DNA from 3 places in the Oryzifoliimicrobium ureilyticum genome. Region 1 is predicted to be linked to each of the others. Evidence: riboswitches for the same ligand, from Rfam matches in the RefSeq annotation. Region 1 holds a riboswitch; each other region holds the start of a gene.
The links. Region 1 has a riboswitch for cobalamin ahead of VQ830_RS14525 (energy-coupling factor ABC transporter permease). Riboswitches for the same ligand answer to the same signal wherever they lie in the genome.
Positions count from the first base shown of each region.

Region 2: another riboswitch for cobalamin. It lies ahead of cobU (bifunctional adenosylcobinamide kinase/adenosylcobinamide-phosphate guanylyltransferase); the one in region 1 lies ahead of VQ830_RS14525 (energy-coupling factor ABC transporter permease).
Region 3: another riboswitch for cobalamin. It lies ahead of VQ830_RS15800 (ABC transporter substrate-binding protein); the one in region 1 lies ahead of VQ830_RS14525 (energy-coupling factor ABC transporter permease).

Region 1 covers NZ_JBBBVQ010000009.1:218,250-227,878, reverse strand. Annotated here, with positions in the region: gene VQ830_RS14570 (tetratricopeptide repeat protein) at 1-378, shown strand, start outside; gene VQ830_RS14565 (sigma-70 family RNA polymerase sigma factor) at 523-1,038, shown strand; gene VQ830_RS14560 (anti-sigma factor family protein) at 1,040-1,852, shown strand; gene VQ830_RS14555 (T6SS phospholipase effector Tle1-like catalytic domain-containing protein) at 1,888-3,261, shown strand; gene VQ830_RS14550 (contact-dependent growth inhibition system immunity protein) at 3,279-3,605, opposite strand; gene VQ830_RS14545 (RNase A-like domain-containing protein) at 3,621-4,487, opposite strand; gene VQ830_RS14540 (MBL fold metallo-hydrolase) at 4,644-5,645, opposite strand; gene mnmA (tRNA 2-thiouridine(34) synthase MnmA) at 5,908-7,107, shown strand; tRNA gene VQ830_RS14530 (tRNA-Met) at 7,220-7,296, shown strand; cobalamin riboswitch at 7,476-7,683, shown strand; gene VQ830_RS14525 (energy-coupling factor ABC transporter permease) at 7,727-8,410, shown strand; gene VQ830_RS14520 (hypothetical protein) at 8,590-9,057, opposite strand; gene VQ830_RS14515 (hypothetical protein) at 9,451-9,629, opposite strand, start outside.
Region 2 covers NZ_JBBBVQ010000002.1:40,261-49,889, reverse strand. Annotated here, with positions in the region: gene cobN (cobaltochelatase subunit CobN) at 1-2,426, opposite strand, end outside; gene cobW (cobalamin biosynthesis protein CobW) at 2,439-3,488, opposite strand; gene cobU (bifunctional adenosylcobinamide kinase/adenosylcobinamide-phosphate guanylyltransferase) at 3,494-4,015, opposite strand; cobalamin riboswitch at 4,123-4,511, opposite strand; gene VQ830_RS03410 (chloride channel protein) at 4,719-6,509, shown strand; gene VQ830_RS03405 (cobyric acid synthase) at 6,534-7,991, opposite strand; gene VQ830_RS03400 (DUF707 domain-containing protein) at 8,311-9,435, opposite strand.
Region 3 covers NZ_JBBBVQ010000011.1:19,666-29,294, forward strand. Annotated here, with positions in the region: gene katG (catalase/peroxidase HPI) at 1-357, shown strand, start outside; gene VQ830_RS15775 (CHASE3 domain-containing protein) at 442-1,074, opposite strand; gene VQ830_RS15780 (DUF1007 family protein) at 1,495-2,169, shown strand; gene VQ830_RS15785 (hypothetical protein) at 2,275-3,270, shown strand; gene VQ830_RS15790 (ABC transporter ATP-binding protein) at 3,287-4,051, opposite strand; gene VQ830_RS15795 (FecCD family ABC transporter permease) at 4,048-5,019, opposite strand; gene VQ830_RS15800 (ABC transporter substrate-binding protein) at 5,085-6,104, opposite strand; cobalamin riboswitch at 6,261-6,481, opposite strand; gene VQ830_RS15805 (DUF6894 family protein) at 6,590-6,826, opposite strand; partial or broken gene VQ830_RS15810 (PQQ-dependent sugar dehydrogenase) at 6,985-8,346, opposite strand; gene VQ830_RS15815 (DUF2231 domain-containing protein) at 8,346-8,783, opposite strand; gene VQ830_RS15820 (efflux RND transporter periplasmic adaptor subunit) at 9,293-9,629, shown strand, end outside.

The DNA.
Region 1 (9,629 bases):
AAGCAAAGCAGCGCTGTTATCACCGATGAAAATCGCGCCGATTATGCTTATGCCCTGGCCAAGGAAGGTCGCTACGACGAAGCGCTTGCCATGCTCGATACGGTCAAGGATCAGAACGATCCGGAAGTTTTGAACTATCGTGGCTATGCAACACGTAAGCTCGGTCGCACCGATGAAGGCATCTCCTACTATCTTCGTTCGGTTGCAGCCGCGCCGCGCTACGCCAAGGTTCGTGAATATCTGGGAGAGGCCTATATCATCAAGGGCCGGCTTGATCTCGCCCAGGAGCAGCTGACAGAAATTCGCTCGATTTGCGGCACAAGCTGCGAAGAATATGTCGATCTGGATCAGGCTATTCGAAACCCTACCAAAAGCTAAACCATGTAATTGGGATGGCTATGGTCATTGATCCAGCTGCGGCTTATAGTCACGGACCAAGGGCCGGGTCACGCCCGGCTTGGGCTGGTGCCGTCGGTTCTCCGCTGGGCACCGCCAAAAACCGGTAAGGCTGCGGCGCAAGGCATTACGGCCGAAAACAGCGGAGAAACAAACATCGTCGCGGAAGGGTTCGTTAGGCAGGAGCTTTCAGCCAATCTCGCCCGGTTGTGGCGGTATGGCTTCGTCCTGTCGCGCGAACGCGACGCCGCAGACGATCTCGTGCAGCAGACCTGTCTTCGCGCCCTGGAAAGGGCGCACCAATTTGAAGAAGGTAGCCGCTTCGATCATTGGCTTTTATCCATCCTGCATTCAATCTGGCTGAATGAGGTCAGAGCCCGCAAGGTCAGACAGGGCCAGGGCATTGTCGATGCCGAACAGACCCTTAGCTTTGACGGTGCAGAAACGGTCGAGCGAAAAATGGCTGCCCAGGATGTGCTGCGCCGTGTCCAGGCCCTGCCGGATGCGCAGCGCGAAACGGTGTTCCTCGCTTATGTGGAGGGTATGTCCTATCGTGAAGTGGCAGATATACTCGCGATCCCGGTAGGCACCGTCATGAGCCGGCTTGCGGCCGCGCGCCTCAAGCTCGCCGAGGGAAGGTAACATGAGCGGATCAACGGACAAACGCGATCTTCCCAGTGACGAGATCCTGACCGCCTTCATCGACGGCGAGCTTTCGGTGGACGACGAGCGCGAGGTGCTGGCGCTGATCGAGAGCGATCCGCGCGTGGCTGAGCGGGTCGAATTGCTGACGCGCGCCAATCTCGATTTCAAGGGCGCCTTCGAGCCGCTTCTCAATGCTGCCCCATTGACCTCGCTGCAGGGCGAGTTGAATGCGTTGAGCATTCCCGAACCAGAGGCGGTAGCGCCGATGCGTGACGGGGGAATTGGCAGGCGTGGTCTCTTCGGCCTCATGGCAGCCTCGATTGCTGCGGGCGTGATCACCGACCGTTTCCTGCTGGCGGTGCTGAGTGAGGAGCGCCACGAGGAAAGCGCCCAGTGGCGCGCGGCTGTAGCTCAATACATGGCGCTTTATACGCCCGATACGCTCGGCCCGCTCTCACCTGATCGGGGCGCGCTGGAGGCTGAGCTTGCCGTTGTCAACGACAGGCTCGGCCTGCAGCTGAAACCTGAAACGGTGGCTTTGCCCGACGCGCAGTTCCAGCTTGCGCTGGTTCTTGCCTATGATCGCCGGCCGCTTGCGCAGCTCCTTTATCGAGATCGACAAGGCGACCCGTTGGCGCTTTGCATCATGTCGGCTGCGGCGCGTGCGCAACCGGTCCAAAACGAGCGGCGACAGGGTCTTAATATCGCCTACTGGTCCGGCCGAAATCATAGCGCGATGCTGATCGGCCACCTGTCGACGAATGATCTTTCCCACCTTGCCGGCGGATTGCAAGACAGCCTGTTTTCATAATGGTATGACAGGGGAACGCTTGGCAGCCTGAGGGGATGATCGTGGGAAAGAACATTCTGATCTTTTCCGATGGGACGGGGCAGGCCGGCGGCCTGATGCCCGATGAACGTCGCAGCAATGTCTATAAGCTCTATCGGGCTACCCGTTGCGGTCCGGACTCGCGTGTCGATCCCACCGATCAGCTCGCTTTTTACGATCCTGGCCTCGGTTCGGCTGCCAGTGCGCCCGAGGTGAAAATTGGCTTCTTGCGCAAGATCTACAATCTTCTGTCGCGGGCCACCGGTCTTGGGATCACCAAGAATATCATCGATTGCTACAGTGCGATCGTTGAAATGTGGGAGCCGGGAGATCGTATCTTCCTCTTCGGGTTCAGTCGGGGTGCTTATACGGCGCGGTGCCTGGGCGGCGTTCTTGCCCGTTGCGGGGTGCCCACCAAGTTCCCGGACGGACCGATGAAGCGAGACCCGGCTTCTGTGCGGCGCATAGCCGAAGAGGCGGTGAAGTCTGTTTATCAGCATGGGGCAGGGCGCAAAGATGACCGCTTTGCGCGGCAGCGGCTGGAACTTGCGGCCCGGTTTCGCGAACGCTATGGCTCTGATGATGCGCAAGGTGCGGCCAATGCCGTGCCTTATTTCATCGGCGTGTGGGACACGGTCGCAGCACTTGGCATCAGCCGGTTGCAGCAGGCGATCCTTGCTCTGGTCGCCGCCGCGCTCATTGCCGGTTCATCTGCGCTTATCTGGTGGCTGTTGCCCATCAATATGGGATTGGGCATGTGGCTTGGCTGTTCGCTCCTTATCGTCGCCAGTCTCTTCGTCATCTGGTATCTCGTCACGCATGTGAAAGTTGCCTTTGGTCTGACTGACCCATGGTGGAAGACGCTGCATATCACGAGCTGGCGGATGCGCTTTTACGATACTGAGCTCGATACGCGCGTCGAACACGCCAAGCATGCGCTATCGATTGATGAAAACCGTGCCGATTTTGAGCCTGTGCCATGGACGAATGACGAAACTGCCGTGGCAGGTCGGGCAGCCGATTGGTTCGAACAGGTCTGGTTTGCCGGCGTCCACTCCGATATCGGTGGAAGCTATCTGGAAAACGAGGCGCGTCTTTCGGATATCACGCTGGCATGGATGGTGGACTGCGTGGCAGGGCTCGCCCATCCAGTGGCCATCGAACCGCGATGGCTCAATCTCTTCCCATCCGCCGCAGGTATGCAACATGACGAGCGACGTTCAGGCTGGATGAGATGGAAAAAAGGTCTGCGGAAAATCAGGCGCGATGCTCCCTTGCATCCTTCTGTGCTCGCCCGTTTTTCGCTCGATGGCGTTCTGCAATATGACGAGGTAAAGCCCTATCGGCCCGAACCGCTGCGCCACCACGGCGATGTGAAGCATTTTTACTAGTCTGTTTCGGCTATGCCTTATTGGATCGGCTCGTAACGGGCGTAGCTTTCGGGATCGGCGAGGATGGTGCGCACCATGTCGAAGAACTCGGGCACGCTTTGTCCGATGATGTCGGGCGTGAAGTCGAACCCGTAGCGCTTTGCGAATTCCGCCTCAAGGCTGCTGTGGTAGCGCTCGAGGAAAGCGTCCATGTCCCTCAACAATTGTTCCTTGCGGGATGCTTCGCTCACGCGGGAATAGCCGGCAATGGCTTCGGGCACAGTTTCATATTCCAGATCCATGTCCTGATGGAGATAGGATCCGATCAAGCCCGCAAGGGCGTCGAATTCTTCGGTATTGGTCATGTTCAGCGCTTTTGCTCAGGGAACGGGATAGGCCGTCAGGATATAGTGCTGCATGCCGTTGTAGGTTTCTTTTTTCAAGATAATCCTCAGTTTCGACATTTGCTGCAACTGGCCGGAGCTGCGCACGATGCCGTGGCCGACGACCCGTCCTGCGTCGAAAATGATCGGCGGTTCGAGCTTGGCCCCTTGCGCAGCGTTCTGCGACCACTGAACGATGCGTGCCTGATTGACCCGTAAGGCGCGCGAGATCGAGGCTTCCGCAACACGCAGGCTGGTGAAAGAGGAAATGGCCGCTGGCGGCGCGCGACGCGTTGCTGTTTCGGCGATGCGCTGGCGCAGGAACGCTTCGTCCTTGCCCACATGGCGGGCTATCGTGTGGCCGCCGAGACGGCTTCCGGCTTGCGCCTCATGCTCCATCAGCGAGATGCGCCCAGCTCTCACGGCTGCGGCACGCACTGCGCCAGCCATCATCGCGCCGCCGATGGGAACCATGAAGTCGACGGCCATGCCGATATTGCCAGCGGCGCGCGGGCTTGCGCCCAGCTTTCTTGCAAGCGATGAGCTTGTCCGTTCGGTGAGAGAGCGTTCATCGCGCCCGGTCCAGACCTGCCGCGCTCCCGTCGCGCATTGATCTGCGGCATGAACCGCCAGCGCACCCCCACCCAACTTGGTCACCATGGTCGGCTCGGGAGCTGCCAAAAGCGCACCTGCCGCGACGCCTTCACCGGCGCACCCGAGGAGCCGCAGCCCGCCGATCAAGCGGTTACCCAGCGTTCCCTGCTGTTCGATGCTCTCGCCTTCCAGAACAGCAGCGAGTTGCGCTGCTGAAATTGCGATGACGAGACCTTCGTCAGCTTCCACACTTCCTCTGACCATAGGCATGGGATGTCTCCGATTTGGCTGCCGCCGCCGTGCAGCGGACTTGGTTCCTTCCACTCATCTTCATCCTGGCCCGGCGCTTTCCGTGCGCTTCAGGCTCAGTTCTCTACGTGCGATTATGCTTAAATGCTTCACGCAATGCAATTTGCAATGGACATGTCATGCCCTGATTTCGGGCACCTCAAAGCTTTCTCCCGGCCGCAAGGCGCGAAACCTTTCTTTGCTGATTCCATGGTTGGATAGCGACTGCGCCAAGGCCTCGGGCGGTGCGTCGATCGCCTCATCGGTCAGCTGAAACGTGCCCCAATGGTGGCCAACGGCAAAATGGGCGTTCATCAGCATCATGCCCTGCACGGCCTCGTCCGGCATCTGATGGTTGTTGCGCATCATCCAGCGCGGCTCGTAAGCGCCGATCGGCAGAATCGCGGCGCGCGGCGCGCCGAAGCGCTCGCCGATCATCCTGTAAATCCGGCCATCGCCAAAACCGGTATCGCCGATATGGTAGACGATGCCGGCAGGCGTTTCGATGACAAAGGACGCCCAAAGCGCCATACGCCTGTCGCGCGTGCCTCTGGCCGACCAGTGATAGGTGGGCACGCAATGGATATTGGTCTCGCCGACCTGCAATCGATCTCCCCAATCCTGCACGGAAAGCCGCAGATCCGGTACCTTCGCCTTGATGATCGTGTCATTACCGAGCGGTGTGACGACGAGCGGGTCATGCGCCTTTTTCAGCCGTGCTAAGGTGGCAAGATCCATGTGATCGTAATGGTTATGGGTGACGAGCACGATGTCGATCTTCGGCAAATCGTCAAAACGGATACCAGGCTTATTCACGCGCTTCGGCCCCAGAAAGGACAAAGGCGAAGCGCGCTCGCAATAGACGGGATCGGTGAGAATATTGAGCCCCGCCACCTGGATGAGCAGCGAGGCATGGCCGATCATGGTGATGATGAGCCCGCCGCCATCGACACGCAGCCTTGGCTTTGTCTCTTGTCCGGGCCGATGTTTCGGCCACTTGGAGCGTTCGCCATTAAAGCGCCATTTCAAGATATCCTTGAATGTTGCGAGGCTTTCCTCAGCATCCGGGTTGAAGAAGAGGCGCCCGTCGAAATGGTCGCTGACGGGGCCTTGGTAATAGCGATTGGCGGGCTTGCTCAAGGAAAGATCTCGTGGCTCGAAAAACGGATCGCTTCAATATGGGATGCCTTATGCCGAAAAGAGGGGGCCGAAAAAGAGCGCTAAAGTCTTCGCGCCAAAAAAGGCGGGTCGAAAGGACGAGAAAACCCGCTCTTGCGCTTGCCGCATAGGTTTTCTATATCGACGGCATAGATAGGAAGGGCGGCCGACCCCGTTCCTTCAAATGATACGCCGCAGATGAGGCCGATGGCATTCAGGCGGCGAGAGCCCGAAAGAGCGCCCCGTGAATACACTGGATTTTGACAAGAGGCCGGAAGATACGCGCGTCGTCGTCGCCATGTCGGGCGGTGTCGACAGTTCCGTCGTCGCCGGCATCTTGAAGCGCGAGGGCTATGACGTTCTCGGGATCACGCTGCAGCTTTACGATCATGGTGCGGCGGTCCACCGCGCCGGCTCGTGCTGTGCAGGTCAGGATATCGACGATGCCCGCCGCGTTTGCGAAACGCTCGGCATTCCCCATTACGTGCTGGATTATGAAAGCCGTTTCCGCGAAACGGTGATCAATCCATTCATGGAAAGCTATGTGGCCGGTGAAACGCCGATCCCCTGCGTCGCCTGCAACCAGACCGTCAAGTTCGCCGATCTTCTGGCGACGGCGCAGGAACTGGGCGCCGATGCGCTGGCGACCGGTCACTATATCCGCTCGCGCCCCAATCCCGCCCCCGGCAAGCCGAACCGGCGCGCGCTCTACCGCCCGGCCGATGCCGAGCGCGACCAGAGCTACTTCCTCTTTGCTACCACGCAGGAGCAGATCGACTATCTGCGCTTTCCGCTCGGCCATCTGCCCAAGGCCGAAACGCGCCGCCTTGCCGAGGAAATGGGTCTCGTCGTAGCGCAGAAGGCCGACAGCCAGGATATCTGTTTCGTGCCGCAGGGGCGCTATTCGGATGTCATCGCCAAGCTGAAGCCCAATGCTGCGCTGGAAGGCGAGATCGTCCATCTCGACGGCCGGGTTCTCGGACGTCATGACGGCATCCTGCATTACACGATCGGCCAGCGCCGCGGCATCGGCATTGCCACCGGCGAGCCTCTCTATGTGGTCTATCTCGATGCGCGCTCACGCCGTGTCATTGTCGGCCCCAAGGAAGCGCTGGAAACACACCGCGTTTATCTGCGCGACGTCAACTGGCTGGGGGATGAAGCGCTTGATGAGGCCGCTCGCGGCAAGGGCTTCGAATGCTTTGCCAAGGTCCGCTCTACGCGCGCGCCGGCACCTGCCGTGCTTCACGCCGACGAAACCGGCATTTATGTTGATCTTTCGGTAGGAGAAGCCGGGGTTGCTCCCGGTCAGGCCTGCGTTCTTTATTCGGCACCGGGCGATGACGCCCGTGTTTATGGCGGCGGTTTCATCGACCGTTCCGAGCGTGACCCCGCGGCAGAAGAAGCGCTGAAGACATTGCTGGCCGCGCCCGTCGCGGCCTGAGACAGATCGGCCGGCTCTCGGGGTAAAAATTCCGGCCTGCGTGCTTGACAGCCAGGCAAACCCCGCCTTATAAGCCGCTCACTCGCGGGCCGGACACGGCGCGCAACTCCGTGGCGGAGTAGCTCAGTAGGTCAGAGCAGAGGAATCATAATCCTTGTGTCGGGGGTTCAAATCCCTCCTCCGCTACCATTTTCTTCAAGTTTTTCAGATAAATACGACGATTCTATCTGTTGTTTTACCCGCTTTCGTGCGGCGGGGGACGTGCACCTTCGCGTCTTGGAAATGAGCGCTCGATGCTCAAGGCGTTCTTTGTCCACTGGCTTCACCGGACCCAGGTGTCTTAAAGATTGTCACCTCTCAAGATCCTCGTTACACCTGTCTTTGATGGTTCCGTCTGACGAGAGAAGGGCGGATGAAAAGGGAATACGGTGAGGATTACCCATCAGGGGCCGAAACCGTGGCTGCCCCCGCAACTGTGAGCGGCGAGCGACGTCCGAATGCCATTGGCGATGAGCTGATAAGGCGGATTGAGCAACGACCTGCGAGCCAGGAGACCTGCCATCCCGGCATTGTGCCTCAACCTTATCTGCACCGCGCGGTGGGCGCGGAAGGAGACAATATGCATATCGAACCTGGCGTCGTTGACGGCGCTAAAATCCTGTTGAGCTACGCAACGGCAGCGGTTGGCTTCGGCCTCACCGCAAAAATGGCGGCGGGGGACATCCGCCGGGACGGGGGCGCTGCCATCCTGGCGCTTCGCAGCCTGGCGACCACTGCCCTGGTCTTTTGCTTCTTCGAGGTTCTGCCGCATCATCCGGTGGGCGTTTCCGAGGTGCATCTCATCCTGGGATCGACCTTGCTTCTTCTCTTCGGTTCCGGCGCCGCGGCGATTGGGCTTGCTGCCGGCTTGCTGATCCAGGGGCTGTTCTTTGCGCCGTTCGACCTGCCGCAATATGGCATGAACGTCACGACGCTGCTCGTTCCGCTATGGGGCATTCATCTTCTCGCCAGGAAAATTGTGGCAAAAGATACGCCCTATGTGGAGCTGACATATAGTCAGGCCTTGGCGCTTTCGACCGCCTATCAAGGTGGAATCGTTGCCTGGGTTGCCTTCTGGGCGCTGTATGGTCACGGCTTTACGGTCGCGAACCTCGCCAGCATCGGTACCTTCGGCATTGCCTATATGAGCGTCATCCTGCTCGAGCCTCTGATCGATCTTGCCGTTCTCGCTGCAGCCAAGGCCTTGCGGCGGCTCAGCCGTTCTTCGCTGTTCAGTGCTCGCTTGCACAGCGCGCTCGTATAAACGCGCTCTACGTTATTGGCGTGTCGTACGCCCTTCAGGGTGCCGATCTGATCGTATCGGATCGGCATTCGATCTCTGTCGATGCTGTCTCGGCGATCCTCGTTTACCGGGATCTGATGGAGAACCGCGTGTGCCGTGACGTGAGGTTCCGTCGACACCTGGAAGCCGGCGCTTTGGCCTCATCGCTCCATCTTGCTGAACAAAAGACGAGGCCCTTTGTGGTGGCATTGGCTGCATTTCAGCCTCATCATGATGGCGCGTAGCTTGGTGTGCTGGCCAAGCCGGCGCTGGATTTCCCAGCGGTCGAGTCGCTGCATCTTCTCGCAGGTCAGGCATTTTGCCGTCAGCAGCACATAGTCGGGAATATTGCCGATCAGCGTATCGAGCGTGTAGGTGGGGTCGGAAATGGCAAGGGGACCGTTTTCCGAGATATCGTAGGTCATCCTGCACTGGCGATAGAAGGTCTCCTTCACCACCACGTCACATTCCATTTCCTTGGCGATGACCTTTCGCAGATGCGGCATGTTTGCATCGCCATATTTGTTGAACATGGCCGAACCTGAATTTTCGTATTTTCGACCGCAATCGTCGCAATAGAGCTTCACCATCTTGCCGATGTAGTCGGAGAGTGTGTACGCCTGTTTCATCCAGTCCGGCCTTGAGCAGTCTTTACAGCGCAGCGCGTTCCTTAGGCCACGCCAGCATCGATGCCCTTGCGCTTGCTCGACAAGCGAGACTCGATCGCAACAACATCTATGATGTTCATGAAATGTTCTTGTTGCGGCGAAGAGTCAAGCTCTTGGGTCAAAATAGAATCTGGATGTCGCCAGGGCCTTCCAAGACAGATCCACTCTCCGATGACAGGTCTTGCTGTCGATAAGCCTGAAGACTTGGGTCCAATACCATCTTGAACGGCAACAGCGGCCTTGCTTTGCTTCATCGTCCTTTGACGGTCTGCGGCAACTTTATCTTTTTGTCTTTGCCGCACGCTCCGCCGCCAAAGCTGCTTTGCTTCGGCGGCAAATATTTTTGGGTGGCAATCAGTCGGAGACCTTCACGTCGATCCAGGTGCCGGTGTCTCCCCGGCCATAGATGGCCACGTCTACCCAAACATCGCCGCGCATGATCATGTTTGCCGCCTCGGCGGTCATATGGCCGTTGCTGAGCATGGCCTCCAGAGCCTGTCTGTTCTTTACGTCGGAAAAGAAGGTATCCGGCT
Region 2 (9,629 bases), on a different contig from region 1:
CTGGCCCAACCCTCGGGGCATTCCAGCTCACCCGCCACCAACTCGGCGGCCAGCAGCTCTATGCGTTCGACTGTATCTCCGGCCGTACGCCAGACCGCCTCGGATTGCTTTGCCAGGATATCCGGCCGAGGGCCCGTCCAAGACGCAGCCATGTCGCAGTCCAGCGGATCGAAGACGCCTTTCCAATCTCGCGCATCTGCGAAGGCGTCTTGGGCAATCGCGCGCTGCAGACTGGCATCTGCCCCCTCTCCCGATCCCCGCGGCACGCGAGCAAGCGCCAAACATAGATCAGTCAACAACCGACCTTCGGGCGAAACGCCGAAGATGTGCAAGCCGTCGCGGATCTGCATTTCCTTCAGATCGCATAAATAGGCGTCGAGCTTGCGGAGCGATTCAGTCTCGCTATCATCACGGCCGATGCCAGCATCGCGGTCTAGGCCGATATCGGCAACCAAGTCTAAAATCTGCCGCTGAAGAAGGCGTAAGCGCCGCGGATCGCCGCCGGCGGCATCATAATATTCGTCGACCAGAGATTCTAGGTTCTTGAGCGCGCCATAACTTTCGGCGCGCGTCAAAGGCGGCGTCAAATGATCGATGATGACCGCCGAAGAGCGCCGTTTTGCTTGTGTGCCCTCCCCGGGATCATTGACGATGAAAGGATAAAGATGTGGCATTGGGCCAAGCACGGCCTCTGGGTAGCATGTCTCGGAAAGAGCGAGGGCTTTTCCCGGCAACCATTCGAGGTTTCCATGCTTGCCCATGTGGATCACAGCATCAGCCTGAAAGACGCCCCTCAGATAAGCGTAAAAGGCAAGATAGGCATGCGGCGGAACGAGGTCCGGCGAATGATAACTTTCCTTCGGATCAATCTCGTACCCACGAGGAGGCTGAACCCCGACAAGCAGATTACCGAATTGAAGAAATGAAAGCGGAAAGGCACCATCTAGAAAATTTGGATCTTTTTCTGCAGGCCCCCAACGGCCGTCGATTTCCGCAATGATGGCGGGCGGCAGAGAGGCAATAAATTCGCGGTAAGTCGCAATAGGTAGTCGGCAGCGAATCTTCCTATCAACGCGATCCGCATTTGTAGGCCCTTCTTGCAACTGATTGATCAGTGCGCCGGGATTATCAGGCAGACCACTCAATGCATAACCAGCTTGAAACATGGCCTGCATCGCCTGAAATGCTGCGGCTGGTGTATCGAGACCAACGCCGTTTCCAAGGCGGCCATCGCGATTGGGGTAATTGGCGAGGATGAGGCCAATTTTCCGCTGCTCCAGTTTTTTGGCACGCAGCGTTGCCCAGGCCGCCGCGAGCTTGGCGGTGTAGGCCATGCGTCCCTGATCCGGGACACTGGTCACGATATTGCTTTCAACACGACTGTCATAGCGGGCAGCTGCCTTGAAAGAGATGGCCCGCGCCAGGACCCGTCCATCCACCTCAGGCAAGGCAACATGCATGCCTAGATCACGCGCTGACAGACCTTGAGATGATTCGTGCCAGTTCTCTCGCGAGGACGAGGAGAAGATGGCCTGCAAAACGACCGCGTCGTTCTCGTCCAGCACGGTCGGCTTGTACTGCCTTCCAGGCGCCGAAATGGCAAAAGCCGTTGTGTTGATCATGACGGTGGGTTTTGCCCGCTGCAGCACCTCACGAAGAATGTCCACGCATGAGCTGTCTTTGAGGCTATAGGCAAAGATCGGCAGAGGCAGCAGCCCCTCGGCGAGGAGTGCCTCGACGAGCGCTTCGACCTGGCGCATTGCGCCGCTTTGAACATGTGCTCTGTAAAACGCGATACCGGCGACGGAACGACAATTGCGGTTGTTTGCAGCGCTTGCAGCAAGTGAAAGTTTGTCCCAATCCTCAAAAGAGACGATGCCCCTGCCCGGCCACCAGATGCCGGCCTTGATCAGCGGCGCGGCACTCGTAGGTCGCTCTGCATCCTTCAGGATCGAGCCGAGATACGCTAGGAAACCGCGGGTGTTTTCATCGCCGCCTTCGATCATGTAGGCCCACAAGGCTTCTACGTCCTTGCTGGCCATGCTCGAATAAGGGGCGACGCCAGCATCCGGCTTGGAGTCGCCTGGCAGGACTGCAATCTGGGCGCCGCTGCGCTGCGCACAGGCAAAGAGGGCTTCCAGAATGTAGCGAAAATAACTTGCCCCGCCCAGGGCGCGAACGACGATCAGCTTCGCATGTCGCGCCGTTCGTTCCACGTAAGTGTCGACAGACATCGGGTGGCGCAGACTGTTGAGGTTTGCGAGACGCAAAGAGAAACCGCATTGATCCGGATCAAAAGCGGCAGCAACCGCTGCCAGTTCCGTATCAGCCGCAGAAAGAAAAAGGACATCACCAGGCGACTGTCCGAGGTCGACAGCCTCCTCGCCTTCGGCGATGGTTCCTTTTTGCGCCAGAAGAAGATGCATCTATTTCTCCGCTCAGACGAGCGCTTCGATCGCGTTCCGGACCGCGGTTTCATCCATGTCGTGCAGCCCGATGACGACGAGGCGTGTTGCACGCTTTTCGCCTGACTGCCAAGGACGGTCAAAATAATGATCGATACGGCTGCCGACCGCCTGGAGTTGCAGGCGCATCGGTTTGCCCGCGATATCAACGAAGCCTTTTAGGCGAAGGACATCGTGCGCGGCAATAATCTCTTTCAGCTTCGCGACGAAGTCGGCCTGATCAGCGACTGATCCAAGCTCGACGACGAAGCTATCGAACTCGTCGTGATCGTGCGGCTCTCCGTCTTCGTGCTCAAGCTCGTGATGGGACTTGCGGGCCTGGAGATCATCTTCCGTGCCGACGTGAAGACCCAGCAAAACGCTCGCCGGAACACCACCATGACGTGCCTCGATCATTGTGGGCTTGCGCGTAATACGGCTCTTAACTTCCTCGCGCACCCGCGTCAGACCATTTGCGTCGATCAAGTCGGTCTTGTTGAGAACGATCAGGTCTGCGCAGGTCAACTGATCCTCAAAGAGTTCTTCGATCGGGCTTTCATGATCGAGCGCGTCATCGTTCATCCGCCGCGACTCGACGGCCTCATGATCATCGGCAAAACGGCCAGCAGCTACGGCTGCGCTATCGACCACCGTCACGACGCCATCGACGGTGACTTCACTGCGGATGTCAGGCCAGTTGAAAGCGGCGACAAGAGGCTGAGGAAGGGCAAGCCCGGAGGTTTCGATGATGATATGATCAGGGCGCTTTTCGCGTTCCAGAAGCTTTGTCATCGTTGGGATAAAATCATCAGCGACAGTGCAACAGATACAGCCATTCGTCAGTTCGATGATATCGTCTTCGGAGCAGCTTTCGGCGCCACACCCCTTCAGGACGTCACCATCCACACCCAGGTCGCCGAACTCGTTGATGATGAGTGCTATCCGCTTGCCCCCGGCATTCGTGAGCAGATTTCGGATCATTGTCGTCTTTCCAGCTCCAAGGAAACCCGTAATCACGGTGGCTGGAATTTTTTGCTGGCTCATGCCGTTCAACCTTTCATCGTCAGCGGCAAACCGGCCGCTACAAAATAAACCTTGTCTGCAATCGCTGCGACGGCCTGGTGAAGTCGGCCGGCGTGATCGCGAAAGTCGCGTGCCATTTTGTTGTCGGGCACGATGCCCAGGCCAACTTCATTGGAAACGAGTACGACCGACGCCTGCATTTTCACAAGATGATCGCAAAGGAGCGCAAATTCCTGCGGAACATCGCGCTCTTCCATCATCAAGTTTGTGATCCAAAGCGTCAGGCAATCTACGAGGATGGCACGATCATCGCCGTCGATCTTCGAAAGCTGGTTGACGAGGGTGAGCGGCTCCTCGTGCGTTGTCCATAATTGACCGCGCTTTTTTCGATGCAGATCGATGCGCTCCTGCATTTCCTGGTCGAACGCCCGGCCTGTCGCCAGATAATGTGGTTCCTGCCCACTTTCGAGTGTCAGTCGTTCTGCGAAATTGGATTTTCCTGAGCGCGCGCCGCCGAGCACCAGTGTGATAGCCGGTGAAGCTTTCATTGCGCACTCTCGACGTCGTGACGTGCGAAACGCCAGGACGAAATATTCGTTCGTTCAGCCATGACAACCTCCGTGCTGGCTTCAGGATCAATATCCCGGTTTGAGGGCTTCGCCCGGCACGCATGGCAGGTCTCCTGGCTCGAGGCAATCAGTATGACTGGGCCAGCCGAAGGACCGGCCCAATCATACTGGCGGGCTTCCCTCGCCTTCCCGGCAACGACATGAAAAAGGCGGACGATTCGTAGACTTGAGAGGCGTCCTGCCCCGGTTGATTCAGATCGTTCTTCCAGTGGCTTTTCCGGTATCTTAGCGCGTTGGCCGCTGCACCATGCAGTCGGTTGACACCGCCCTCCAATACCGGATGAGAAAACCCTAGCCGCTCTACAGTCGCGGGGTCGGCTGCGATAAAGGCCCCTGGATTGGGTCGGCCCCTCCGCATTCCCTTTTCATCCGGCAAGCTCGTCACCCAGCCGGAACCATCCGTTCTGGATCAGATGGTTAGGCAAGCCTGCCTGCGAAGTCAACCAGTGGTTCCGGACCCAAAATTTAAAGAGCTTTTCTCGATAGGAATTGTCGTCTTATAACAGTCACTTAAATTAGGTAATCGGCTTTTGATGTCTGGCTTTCGCCGCAATTTTCCATCATGCGGAGCTTTAAGAAACGAAGTCCTTGACCATCTCGCCACTCCGCTAAGTCTGTAACGATGTTCTTCAGGTTAGACATGAGCCGTTTCGGCTCTCTTCGCACGGCCGTCGATCCAACCCGACTGCGCCTCCTTCTGAGGCGTACCGAAATCGGTATGGTCATGGCGGGAGCGTTTATTGGCGTCACCTCTGGCCTTGTGGTAACGGGGATGAGCCTTGCGTCAAGTGAGATGCATCAACTCATCTTTGGCATCGATGACGATGCAAGACTGAGTTCATCTTACATTGACAACAAACTCGTGCTCATGTTGGCACCCGTTGCAGGCGGGATCATCCTTGGCATTTTGCTCTACATATTGAGCAAGACGAGAAAGAGGCTGATGGTCGACCCTATCGAGGCAAATGCGCTCCACGGCGGGCGATTGTCCTTGACGGACAGTATCCTGGTGGTCGTGCAAAATCTGCTCTCGAACGGCTTTGGCGCATCTGTCGGCCTCGAAGCCGGCTATACACAGCTTGCTGCCGGAATCGCTTCTAAGTTCGGTATTAAATTGCAGCTGCGACGCGCCGATCTCAGGATCCTGGTGGGATGCGGGGCAGCAGGCGCCATCGCGTCAGCCTTTAGTGCACCGCTCACAGGCGCCTTTTACGCCTTCGAACTGATTATTGGTACCTATACCATTACCGCGCTGACCCCCGTCGTCGTTGCAGCGCTGGTTTCGACACTGGTATCCAACCTTTTGTCCGGAAGCGACTTCATAATTGATATCGGCGGGTTTGGGTCGGTTGCCCCACCCGATTACATCCCTGCCATTGTGCTCGGAGCCATCTGCGCCGGTGTCGGCATTCTGATCATGCAGGGCGTCTCGCTGGTGGAAGAATTAGCACGTCGGAGTTCGATCTCGCAGCCTTTTCGTCCGGCAATCGGCGGACTTGCCATCGGGCTCCTCGCTCTGATCACGCCACAGATCATGTCCGCCGGCCATGGCGCTCTTCATATCAATCTGGCTCATGAGGTTGGGCTGGCGGCTCTCCTCGCACTGTTTTTCATGAAAGCGCTCGCATCTGCCATTTCCATCGGCTCTGGCTTTCGTGGCGGTTTGTTTTTCGCTTCGCTTTTCATGGGGGCTTTGCTTGGCAAGGCCTTTGCGTACGGCGCACCGTACTTCGCTTATGCAACCCTGACGCCCGTAGTTTACGCAGTCGTTGGGATGAGTTCGCTCGCCGTTGCTATCATTGGCGGTCCGATGACGATGACCTTTCTGGCCCTTGAGGTCACGGGTGACTTTCCAATTACTGCCTTGGTTCTAGCCTCTGTCATAACCTCGTCTCTCGTCGTTCGTGGTACTTTCGGCTACTCCTTCGCAACATGGCGCTTCCATCTCCGCGGAGAGAGCATCCGCAGCGCCCATGACGTCGGCTGGATCCGTAACCTCACGGTAGGCAGGCTGATGCGATCGGACGTCAAGAAGGGAAATATCAAGATGAACCTTCAGGACTTCAAAGAGGCCTTTCCGATCGGCTCTGCACAGCGGGTCGTCCTCGTTGACGATTCTGATAAATATGCCGGGATTGTTCTCGTCCCAGAAATCTATGCCAACATGGTGGAAACCGACGATACGAAACGCTCTCTGAGCGAGTTCATTCGCTACAAGAACGATTTTCTAACACCTCAGATGAACGCAAAGCAGGCTGCGGCGATCTTCGATAAGACGGAGAGCGAAGCGCTCGCAGTGTTGAACAATCTGATTGAACGAAAGGTCGTCGGTCAGTTGAGCGAAAGCCATACGCTTCGGCGTTATACGGAAGAACTCGATCGCCGCCGCCGGGAGATTTCCGGCGAGCTTTGATGCCCTTGGAAGGCGGCGCGTTGCTCAAGCCTGCGTAAAAAGATCGTCCAACCACGCATCATCCAGATATTGCTGCAAGGCTGACGCGATCTCGTCAAGTGCGTCATCCACGGCTGATCGGTAGTCGAATCCGCCTCCGACCAATCCAAACTCTTCGAGCAATTTCTTTCGATAAGCATCAGCGCCGAAAAGACCGTGTAGATAAGTTCCCACGACACGTCCGTCGGCTGAACGTGCGCCATCCGGAAGTCCATCGATCATAGTCGAAGGTCGAGCGCAATCGGCCCCGAGCGTGACGCCCAGGTGGATCTGATATCCATCAAGCGGCACAGAATACTCTACCGACAGAGCAGTGTTGTTAGACAGCGTCTTAACCGGCGCCATCTCGGTCTCAACGTCGAGCAGACCGAGCCCATCGATCTCCGACGGTTCTCCTTCCAGACCCAAAGGATCACGCAGGACCCTGCCGAGCATCTGGTAGCCGCCGCAAATCCCGATCAATTTTCCGCCGCGTCTAACATGCGCCTTTATGTCTTCATCCCAGCCATGCTTTTTCAATTCAAGAAGATCGGCGATCGTCGACTTTGAACCGGGTAGGATAATGAGCGCTGCATCCTTGGGAAAGCTATCGCCGGCACGAATGAATTGAAGATCGACGCCCGGCTCTTGGGCGAGCGGATCAAGATCATCGAAATTTGAGATCCGCGGCAAAACGGGAACGGCGATTTTGATAGTGCCATTGTTGGCCACATGCCGTTCCAGCGCAACCGAATCCTCCGCAGGAAGCCGTCCGGCCGGAGGAAGCCATGGAATCACTCCCATGCAGTGCCATCCGGTAAAGCGATTGACGGCCTCGATGCCGTCGGCAAAAAGAGAGACATCTCCACGGAACTTGTTGATGATATAGCCTTGAATCATGCGCCTATCCTCGGGGGATAGAATAGCGTGCGTTCCGACCAGCGAAGCGATCACTCCACCCCGATCTATATCTCCCACAAGGATGACGGGAACATCGGCTCGCGTTGCAAAACCCATATTGGCGATGTCGCCAGCTCGCAGGTTGATTTCAGCTGGTGATCCCGCGCCTTCGACGATCACCAGGTCCGCATCCTTCGATAGGCGGTCATAGCTTTCGAGCACATAGTCGAGGAGTTGAGGCTTCAGCCTTTGATAATCACGCCCCTTTGCATATCCCCAGACTTGACCATGTACGATGATCTGGCTGCCATATTCGGACTGCGGCTTGAGCAGAACGGGGTTCATATGGACGGATGTCGGAACGCGGCTGGCGCGTGCCTGAAGCCACTGGGCGCGCCCGATCTCTCCACCATCGTCGCTAACCGCTGCATTGTTTGACATATTTTGCGGCTTGAAGGGGCGCACAGTTAGGCCTCGATTCGAGGCCAGCCGACACAGACCTGCAACGAGAACAGTTTTCCCGACGTCAGAGCCCGTTCCCTGCAACATGATTGCCCGTGCCAACCAACCGCTCCCTGCCAACAAGGTTCGATACAGCAAAATTTAGCGACAACCATGGATGGTGCGCCCCGCCTATCACGCGTTACAAAGCGACGGACTGCATCTTTCGACGATGACCTATAACGAGGTGGGGAGCCAGTCAAATGGCGGATTTGCGCCCCAAAGGGGCTTGCCGACTTTCAAAAAAGAGCCGAAATCGGCGGGGACCGCCCCCGGTACGCACTACCTGAACCGGAAAGGCAACGACGTCCCCGCCGCTGCTCCAGTGATAGCGCCACATCGTTACCGGATGGTTATCGTCCTCGATACATTGGCAAAAAGATTATCGAACGCCGTCAAATTGCAGCGGCGTATAATCGTATGAGCGAAAGAGAGCTGCTTGCTCGGCAATTGCCGCGCCTACATTATAGGTGGCGCCGATAGGTCTCGTGTGTGCAACAGCAACGGCATCTATGATGCCCATACGCGAAAATGGGCGACCTAAGAAAGATGGCCACAGGTGATCGAGCCCATATCCGGACTCAACATCCTTCATCGAGCCGGCACAGATCTTCAAGGCCCGCTGGCTGAAAAGCGGGCACATGATCTCGATGAAGCCTTCATATCGCAAAATGCTGGCGGGGCGCTGCAGCGTAATCGGATGATTCGGAAAACTGTTCGGCCCATCAACCAAGGATGGCTGGGATAAATCGAGGCCAAACTTGCGCACGAGATGGAAGAGACGATTGACGTCAATGCCGTTGCACAGAAGATCGTCGTCGGGAAGCCATATGTAATCATAATTCCAAAGCGGGCTTGCCTCAAAAAACAGATCGCTCAGTAATTGGAATTTCTTCCGCTTTGGAAGATGCACCAAATATTCGAAGGGAGAGGAAACGATAGGCATTTCTTGCCCATAGTATCCGACGCACAAGTCCCAATTGCGTGTATCTTCCTGAAGGCCCTCGAACCAATGCGGATGAAGTGATTTGGAATTTGCCGGAACGACAACAAGATTCGGGCGGCGTGGACCGTCGCTTGGCTGCTCCAAGAATTGAATGCCTGCGTTCGCCGTAGCGCCTGGCTGGAAAAGCGGATGAGCAGGATGATCTGCTGCAATGAGGAGATAGATATCGGAAACGCCGCCGATCCGCCCTCGCCCGGCAAGCACCTTCGGTTTATCCCCATCCATATTGGCGACATTGAAGACGACAGACGGAATTCCATTTTGATCGCTAAAGCAGAGCCTGCCGTTTACAACCTGCCAGCAGTCGACGGTTGGATCGAAGAAGTTTCCGATGAGACTTTCGGGAGCCAAAACAAAAAATGGAGACAGTTCCCCTCTATTCAGGCTGACAAGATGCCAAAAAGAGCCATCCAGCGTTTCGCGGCGAAGCGCAGGGGCCTCGACAAGGCCGTTGATCAACTCGTCAATCGGGTTTGCATTCATAGAAGCCAGCATATTCATGTGTAACCCTATTCTTTCGACCCTAAGGTCCAAAATCCCGCTGGCACTTGCCCGCGCCCATTGCTCGAAACCGCGGCAGGAAGACCTCGAACCGTTATTCTCACTGACGGCGGCATCGCCACTTAATCTTTGATCAGCATTTCAAGATTGACTTGCGTGAGGCTGTTCGCTCTCGCACTTGCTCTTGTGTTCAT
Region 3 (9,629 bases), on a different contig from region 1:
CCAGAGATGACCGTACTCGTCGGCGGTCTGCGTGTCCTCAAGGCCGGACAGCCTGCACATGGTGTGTTTACGCACAACCCGGAAACGCTGACGAACGACTTCTTCGTCAACCTTCTCGACATGCGCACGCAGTGGGCACCTGTCGAAGGCAAAGACGGCGTTTACGAAGGTCGCGATCGCAAGAGCGGCGAACTTCGCTGGACGGGTACGCGCGTTGACCTGATCTTTGGCTCACATTCGCAGCTTCGCGCTTTGGCAGAAGTCTATGCGCAGTCAGATGCCAAGGAAAAATTCGTAAACGACTTCGTCGCTGCCTGGACGAAGGTGATGAACGCGGACCGTTTCGACCTCGTATAAATGAGTCAACAGATGAGGGGCGCGGCTTTCGCCGCGCCCCTTTTCCATTCCAAGTTTATCACCACCTCCGCAATACGGCCCAACTCAACGCAGCGCGGCGGCGTTTCCGGAACCGCGCTTATTTTTGCGCGCCAGATAAAGCTCAACAAGCATACGCGTCACAAATGAAGCAAGGCCGACCAGGACCGCAACGATCCGGATACGGGTTTCATCCTTGTCGACTTCGGATTGGCGCTTCGAGAGAAGCGATTTCTCGCTCTCCGTGAGGTCGCCGATGACACGGCGAATATCGTCCATGGTCGCTTTTTCCATCATCGCGACCTCGAGAGCCCTTGCGGCATCGGGACCTTGGTTATCATGAACGTCGATCGAATGCTTCAGTTCACCGAGCTTTGTGTCGATCAACGTGTCAAGCCGGCGAACCCGCTCTTCTTGATCCGCATTATCGGAAATCCCCGTCTTGAGATCGCTGCGTAGGTGGATCAACCTGGAAAGCGCTTTATCGTAAGGATCGAGATACCGTCGATCGCCGCTCAGAAGATAACCGCGTTGACCGGTTTCTGCATCATCCAGACCGATAAGCACGTCCTTGGTGGTATCGATGACCTGGAATGTGTGGACCACGAGATCCTGATGATCGCTGAGCAGCGTGTGGGTCCAGCTGGTTGCCACGACCCCGGCGGCAATTACAACGCCGACAGGAAGGGACCGTAGCAAAACCGGTTTCGTGAGATACGTCTGTTTTAGGGACTGCCATGACCAATTCATTCTCAGACACGTCTCATCAATACAACGGCAGAATGGGCGTCGTTTCCTATCATCCGCATCCCCTCTAATCCGTACTTTTCCTGCCAGCGTGCGTTCTTCCATTCACCTTGCACTCACTGGAATAAATTCAAGATCGCCTGGACGATTCCTTTGTCCGGCAGGCTATTTAACGCGTTCGCTCAGGGCGAATTTCGGGCGTGGTTTTCGTGGGGACGTATCGCGCGTTCGAAGCAGGCCGCTACTTCGAAGTCATCACGCTTGACACCAGAATTTCCTCTTCTTCAACTTATCGTCAATTTGAAGATCAAGAAGATGATTTTTTGCGCGAAAACTTAAATCGGACGCAATCGCTGAACACTCAGCTCTGATATGAAGCTGCAAAACGTCAAACAAGCCGAAGTAACATGGGTCCTTGCCATAGCCAGCACGCTTTGCGCATTGGCAGCTCCCTCGGCGGCGCTTGCGCATCCGCATATTTTCGTTGATGCGAAGTTCGAGGCGATCTCAGATGCCAGCGGAAATCTGATGGAAGTGCACGATATCTGGCGCTTCGACGAGGTTTTCTCCTCATCCGTTCTGCTGGACTACGACAAAAACCAAAATAACACGCTAGACCCACCAGAGCTGAAAGCAGTTGCCAAAACCGTCAAACAATCCCTGGCTCAATACAATTTTTACACCAATATCACGATCAATGGCAAAGCGGTAACACTCGATCCGCCTGACGTGCTGCATGCCGACTATAGCGACGGCGCCTTGACCCTTTCCTTCGTGCAAAAGCCAAAGCAGCCGACACCTTTGAAGGGTTTGATCATATTCGGAGTCTACGACCCGAGCCTTTACACAGCTCTCGACTTTGTCGATGACAAAGACTTGAAGGTGACTGGGCAGGGCTTCAATCGCTGCTCTCGCAAGGTGGTCCGACCCAATTCAAAAGAAATACTTGCCGAAAATCAGGCCATGCTGACCTCCTTGTTTTTCAGCGACCCTAAAGGCACGGACTATTCACAGCTCGTGGCAACGCGGTTGGAAGTGCGATGTTAAGGCTTTCTTAAGAATGATATAACAGCGTGAGACGCTCGATCACGCTGCGACGGCACCAACAGACTTTTATAGCCCTTGCTCTGGCTAGCACTTAGGAGACATCCCTTGCGTTGTTCGCGATCCGGATTTTTCACCGTCTTCAGCCTTGTCGCTGCAGCAGCGGCGCCCCTTCCTTCAGCACAGGCCGCCTCCTCTGCCATTCCTGCATGGCTAAAGCCTCATATTGGCGAAGGCGACGGACAAATTGCGCTTCCCGTGCTCGAAAGAGCACGTGCCCTTTATTTTTCCAAAGTTGCCGAAGGCAAGGTGAAGAACTCTTGCTATTTCGCCATGGACGCCACGCGTCCAAATGCAGGAACCGATGGGACCTCAAGTGGCCGCTTTTACACCATCTGCGAGGCACAGCAATCGTTCCGCGTCATATCGGCAGGCCACGGCAGCGGGCGCAACCTGCCCGGCGCGGCAAACTTCTCTAATGGGAGGCTCTGCGCGAAGAATTTCGGGAACGCCCTCGATTCCAACCTCACGGCTGGCGGGCCTTATTTAACAAGCGAGATCAAGACCTCTTTCAAAGGTTACTATCACGCGGGTGCAAAGCAGGAAGCCGTGCTGACACGATCCTTCGTGCAGTTCGACGGCATGGGCGAAACGGCCAATGCACGGCAGCGGGCGATCGGCGGCCATGCTGCCGCAAAAGTCGCCGGCATCTGCATGAAAAAGAAGACAGATAGCCCCTACGCCAATCGCGACGGTCTCGTGCCTCTCGGCAATCTTGTGACCTATGCAGGCGGAAGAAGCGATGGTTGCACCAGCTGGTCGCCGTCCGACGCGCCGCAGGTTCTGGCAATGGTTAAAGACAATCCGACTACGGTCTACATTTATCCGGAGTCTCAGGACATCAAGGCGGTCGCGCAGTCTGTTGCGGCGGGACGTGCCTCATCGACAAGCAGGCCTTACTGGAACGAGAGCTGCCTCAAAGAGATCGGCACGCCGGTGTTCTGGCCAAAGGAAAAGCTCGAACCCGTCATCGCGCGATATAAACAGGATCATCCTGCGCCGCCGCCCAAGCCCATCCCAATGTGCGACAACGCGTCCAATTAATAGTGTCTTGGAGCGATCAATCGATCAGGTATTGAATGTGATAGCGCCCATGAACCGCTGATCGCTCCACATGCGCCTTGACGCGGAAGATTTGAGCAAGCAGATCAGCGGTCAATACATGTTCAGGACTGCCCGACGCAACGACTTTACCGTTTTGTAAGACGGCAAGGCTGTTACAGAACATGGCCGCCAGATTGAGGTCGTGCATGGCAATGATGCAGGTGATCCCGAGTTTGGAAACAAGCGACAGAATTTCCAATTGATGCTGAATATCGAGATGGTTTGTGGGTTCGTCGAGCAGCAACTCGCTTGGGCGCTGCGCAAGCGCTTTGGCAAGTTGAACGCGCTGGCGTTCTCCGCCGGAAAGGGTGTGCCAGAACCGTTCCGCGCGCGCGCTCATATCGACCCGCTCAAGCGCCTCTTCGACGGCTTGCTCATCTTCACTGCTCCACGGGGATAAAAATCCGCGATGAGGTGTACGGCCGAGGCTCACCACCTCACGGGCTGTCAGCGGCGTATCGGTTGACGTTTGCTGTTCCACGATAGCCACCCGGCTGGCGAGAGCGCCCCTCGACATCGTGCAAAGATCTTCTCCACCGAGACGAATAACGCCGCTCTTCGCGCGTCGCAGGCGACAGATCAATCGCAAAAGGCTCGACTTACCCGATCCGTTCGGCCCTACGAGACCCAATATCTTGCCTTCAGTCGCTGCAATTGTGACGCCATCGATAATTATCGCGTCGCCGACTGTATAAGTGACGTTGTCGGTTGCGATGGTCACGCTGTTCTCCGTACGCGGTAGAGGATGAGCGCGAACGCTGGCGCGCCGACCAGTGCCGTCACCACGCCGATCGGCAGGACCTGTTGCGGCACGATGGTCCTCGAGATGATATCGGCGAGGATCATGAAGATGGCTCCGCCAAGCGCAGCAGCGGGAAGAAGTTTTCCATGGGCAGGCCCGACAAGAAATCGCGCGGCATGTGGAACAACAAGGCCGACAAAGCCGATCGAGCCGACGGTACTGACAACGGCTGCCGTCATCACAGCGGTGACCGCAAAAAGAACGACTTGCACATTGCGAACCGAAATACCTAGCGCTGCAGCTGAGTCCGTGCCGAAAGCAAAGGCATCAAGCGCGCGTCTATAACATAGACAAATGGCAAGCCCGGCTAATGCAATGGGTCCTGAAAGATACACATCAGGCCATCGCGTTCCGCTCAAGGAGCCGAGAAGCCAGAACAAAACGCCACGCGCCTGTTCCGCACTTGCCGATGTCGTGACGATGTAAGACGTCAACGCATTGAAGAGCTGAGATCCGGCAACGCCGCATAAGATGATCCTTTCGCTCGACCCGCCCGCGCTTGAAGCGAGCGCAGCGACAAGCAAAAATGCAAGCACCGCGCCAATAAACGCGCCGCCAGAAAGCGAAAGAATGCCATAGCCGAGACCGAGGATGGTGACGCCGACAGCGCCTGCGGAAGCGCCCGCCGAGATGCCAAGAACATAGGGTTCTGCGAGCGGATTTCGCAACATGGCCTGAAGCACGACGCCACACACGGCTAAGGACGCGCCGACACTGGCAGCAACAATAGCACGGCTAAGACGATAGTCCCAGACGATGCCCTCCTGGATACGACTGAGGTAAAAGGATGTCCCGAAAAGCCGGTTCGAAACGGCTTTGGCCGTCGTGGATAGTGGTATCGGTATCTCGCCGATTGCAACGGCGAGACTGATCATCAAAGCCAGCATGATCAATGCAGTGATGGCGAGTACAAAAAACACAGGCGCGCCATGCTTGCTGAAAATGGCAGGTTTCACTGCGTCAGGCCGAAGCTTTTGATGCCGCTGGCAAGTGTTTCGATCCCGTCGATGGTTCGGATCGTCGGGTTCATCGACTGCGCGTCCATCAACACGAACCGCCTGTTCTTTACCGCATCGAGCTCCTTCGTCACCGGGTCGCTCTCAAGAAAGTCGATCTTGACCTGCGGATCATCCGCGGCATACCGGCGACGGTCCATGACGGCCAGAACGATGACGGCGGGATTTGCCTGCGCAATCGTTTCCCACCCGACCAGTGGCCATTCTTCCTCAGTCGTCACAACGTTTCTCGCACCGATCGTTTTGAGAATGTAGGCGGGGGCACTGTTTTTCCCTGCAATGAAAGCATCGCCATTGACCTCCTTGCTGGAAAACCAGAAAACGATGGGCAGGTTCTTTCCCGACGCGCCTGAAATGGAGGCGACCGCTCGTGCCTCTCGCTTTTTCAAATCTGCGATGAGCGCATCTCCACGATCCCGAACATCGAAGATTTGCGAGAGTTCTGCGATTTCCTGGTAAATCAGATCCATCGAGAAGAGCTCTTTTCGAAGCCCGTCGCCGCCGTCAGTGTTGGTCTTCGCAACGCAATCTGCGGGCGCGATGTAGGTATTGATACCAAGGTCGGCGAACTGTTCGCGGCGGCCCACCGATCCTTGCGCGCCCACATGCCATTCGAATTCGGCAGCAACCAAATCAGGCTCCTGACCAACGACCGATTCGAAACTGGGATCGTTATCGGCAAGGCGTTTGATCTTACTATTGACCTCTTGATATTGCGGAAGCACAGGGCCGACCCAGACCGCTGTTCCTGCAATTTTGTCAGAAAGTCCGAGAGAGAGCAAAATCTCGGTCATGCCCTGCCCGATCGATACGATTTTTTCCGGTGGTTTGGTGAAATTCACCTGCCTCCCGCAATTGCTGATGGTGAGAGGATAATGGCTGGAAGAAGCGGCGAAAGCCGGCGGTCCGGCGACAAGACCGACAAGAAAAGCGAGGGCGATAATAAATCGGCGCACGGGAAGACCTCTATGCAAGCGAGACGGCAATAGTGAGTGCTCGATGCAGAGTTTTTCACTCTCGGCTGTACCGCACATTGACGCGAATAGAGGTCGGGATTCGGTTGCAAGACCGGTCAAACATGGTTGCTCCTTCCGGGCATCCCCGCCCGGCTAATGGGATTATGTTCGACGGCAGGTCTCCTGGCTCGCGGATTTATATCTCGCATCTGCCTTCCCGCTGTCGCAGTGGCACGCCTTTCGGCCGAGGATGATCGACAATCCGCTTACAGTTGCGGGGGCAGCCACGGTTTTGGCCCCTTTTGGGTCTTCCTCACCGTGTTCCCTATTAATCCCATTGGAGACTTCCTCCGGGAACCGTCACTTACGCATAGGATGCACAGGAACCTGCGTCAAGGTGGAGGAATGCGGCAAGGAAGGATTGCCTGTTGGTGCAGCTCCAGGATAGTAGGCGGAGGAGATGATGGGAAAGGTGATGCGCGAGCTTAGGTGAGATTAAGAACTTTTCGAAATGGAACCACCTGTAGAACTTTACCTTTTTCGTCGCAGATCTCAAAGCATTGTCCGTTAACAGGAAGCCCGCTCCTTATCAGCTCGACAAGCATATCACGAGCCGCTTCCAAGGCTTCCTTCTGCGCTGTTTCTAGATCTGGAAGGTCGAGACCTTCGTCATCATGCGCAAGGTCGTCGCCTTCACGGATATGGAAATAGTACCTGGGCATGTCCAACTAACTTCATATTCAAGAAAAAGTTCGGCGTCTCCTGGAATTCTCTGAGCCGAGCGATACGGGGGGCGGCAGGCGGCATTTCAATCAAAGATGAGCAACTAAAGCCCACCAACCACCACCACCTTCTGCTACGGTGCAGGCGCCGAGAGATCATCTGTTCCGATTGGACGAGGCGTCACACGCCCGTCGGCGGCAGATACGCGCCATACGGTATCCCCTACATCATCGGCGATCAGCAATGCTCCGGTACCGTCGATGCCGAGACCGACAGGCCTTCCCTTTACTTTCTCGTTCTGAATGAAGCCTGTCACGATATCCTGCGCTTTTCCGGCAGGCTGACCTTTGTCGAACGGCACGTAGACAACCTTATACCCGTTGAACGATTTTCGATTCCAGCTCCCGTGTTCACCAATGAAGGCGCCGTTGGCATAGGCGTCCGGCATAGCGGAATGAAGAGAAAACGTTAGGCCCAAGGCGGCCACGTGACTGGAGAGCGCGTAATCGGGTTTAACGGCCTTTTGAACCATGTCCGGACGCTGTGGATAGACACGCTCGTCGATATGATTGCCGTAGTAGCTCCACGGCCAACCATAGAACCCACCATCTTTGACGGAGGTCATATAATCAGGGACGAGATTGGGGCCAAGCTCATCCCGCTCGTTGACGACGGTCCAGAGGTTGCGGGTCTCGGGGTTGAATGTGAGCCCGTTCGGATTGCGCAGGCCCGAAGCAAAGATGCGTCTTGCGCCTGTGCGTCGATCGATTTCCCAGATTGCGGCGCGGTTCTTCTCCGCCTCAAGACCGTTTTCGACGATGTTAGAATTCGACCCAACGGAGGCATAAAGAAAGCGACCATCCGGGCTCAGCGCCAGGTCTTTTGTCCAATGATGATTGATGGGACCGCCAGGCAAAGGTGTGAGAATTTTTGGTTGCGCCGTTATCTCGTTCTGTCCAAGCTCATAAGGATAAGCAAGAACGGCTGAGGTCGTTGCGACGTAAAGCGTGTTATCCGCCCAAGCGACGCCGAATGGAGAATCAAGCTTTTTCAGCAAGTCATGTCGCTCGTCGACCTTCCCGTCTCGGTTCGTATCGCGAAGCAGCGTGATCTGATTGCTTTCCTTTTGCGGAGCCCCTGCCCCATGGGCAATTGCCATGATCCAGCCGCGAATAACATCTTTTGGCCGTGTCTTAGGTTCGCCCGTAGGACCGCGTGACTGGATCACCAGCACATCGCCATTGGGAAGCGTATGGACGCTGCGAGGATTGCCGACATCCTTCACATAGGCGCTGATTACCAAACCATCTGGAACCGTTGGTGCCTCATTGTCCTTCCAACCGGTAACTTCCGCCACTTTCAAGTCCGGGAGCAGCTTGAAGGATGGCTCCGGCAAAACCGGATCTGGTCCGATCTGCTGGGAGACATCGAAGTTGTCGTCATTGTCACTGCATGAAGAAAGGCTAAATGCAAAAGCTAGGGTGATGGCAGAGATCAGAAACAGACGGGCAGTGTTCATCAAAGTCTCCAGGCCAAACGTGCATATTTCCGGATCGAAAGACTAATGGTCACCAGCGCGACAAAAAATGTGACAGCCGACGTCAAAAGCCCGTAGGGAACAACAGCCGTCCAACCATCACCAGCGTGGATCAGGCTATTCAGCAGGCCAAGAGCGAGCATGACGAGATAGGACAAGATTGCTGCGAATGATGGCCTTAGCGGCCAGGTCCGCCGCCTTAAAAGATCGATAAGACCTGCCACAAAGCTTAGTGCACCGAACACCAATCCAATGAATAGCAGCCATGCTGAGAAGTTCTGCCACATCACATTCGCGGTCTGCGAAAAGACTATATCCGTCCCAAGAGCGATCGTGAAGCAAACGAACGGAAACGGCACAAAAAGCGACTGCATCGGAAAGGCCGACGCATCGTTCGCATGCAGAGAAGCATCTGGCATTGAAAAACTCCGACCACCTATTTCACGCACGATACGAGGTCAAAAAGGTTCGAAAATCAGAAATAGCGAGGTTGCCGGCGACCAGCTGCTTCCTCCCAGCGTCCGCCATGCAACTCCTAACGGACGTAACGCCAATTGGTTGCAACCGCAGCCTCAAATCCGTCGGACTGTTCCCGTTAACTTGAATATAATGGAAGCGATTATAGCTGTAGCGGGGCTTAGTGCATGAACTGAATTTAACTATGTGGCCATCGACACTTATGCTAGCTACCGATCATTTTTAGGACATGAGCTTCGATCACCATTGTCTCCATTAGAGGAAGATGGCCTTCCTGAACTGTCACGGCTTTATCACCCCGCTGCGGGATCATCATTCCCGAGATGATCTGAACAATGATCGAACCGTATCTCTCTTTAAGCTTTTGCTGGGCACTGAACCTGTTGGCTACGGACATACCACTAAAATTTAGGTTGAAAGAGGCGGTCATCCGTCAAGACAAGGTTGGATAATGGGCAGACGCAAGGCAGTTTTCTTTGTTGGTATCATCGTCATTGCTGGCCTAGCCTATGCCACCAGGCAAAGCTGGCTGCCGCCGCTTCAAAGCAAATGGGCCAACCACGAACGCCAGGACGATCGCCGTGATGCGAAGGATCAGGCCATTCCCGTTATAGCAGCGCCCGTCGCCACGTCCGATGTGCCTGTCTATGTCAACGGGATCGGCAGCGTCAAAGCGTTAAACACGGTCGTGGTCCGTGCCCAGGTGACCGGCAAAATCACTGCTATCGATTTCGACGAGGGCGAGGACATCAAGAAGGGATCGCGCATTGCGAAGCTGGACGACGCGC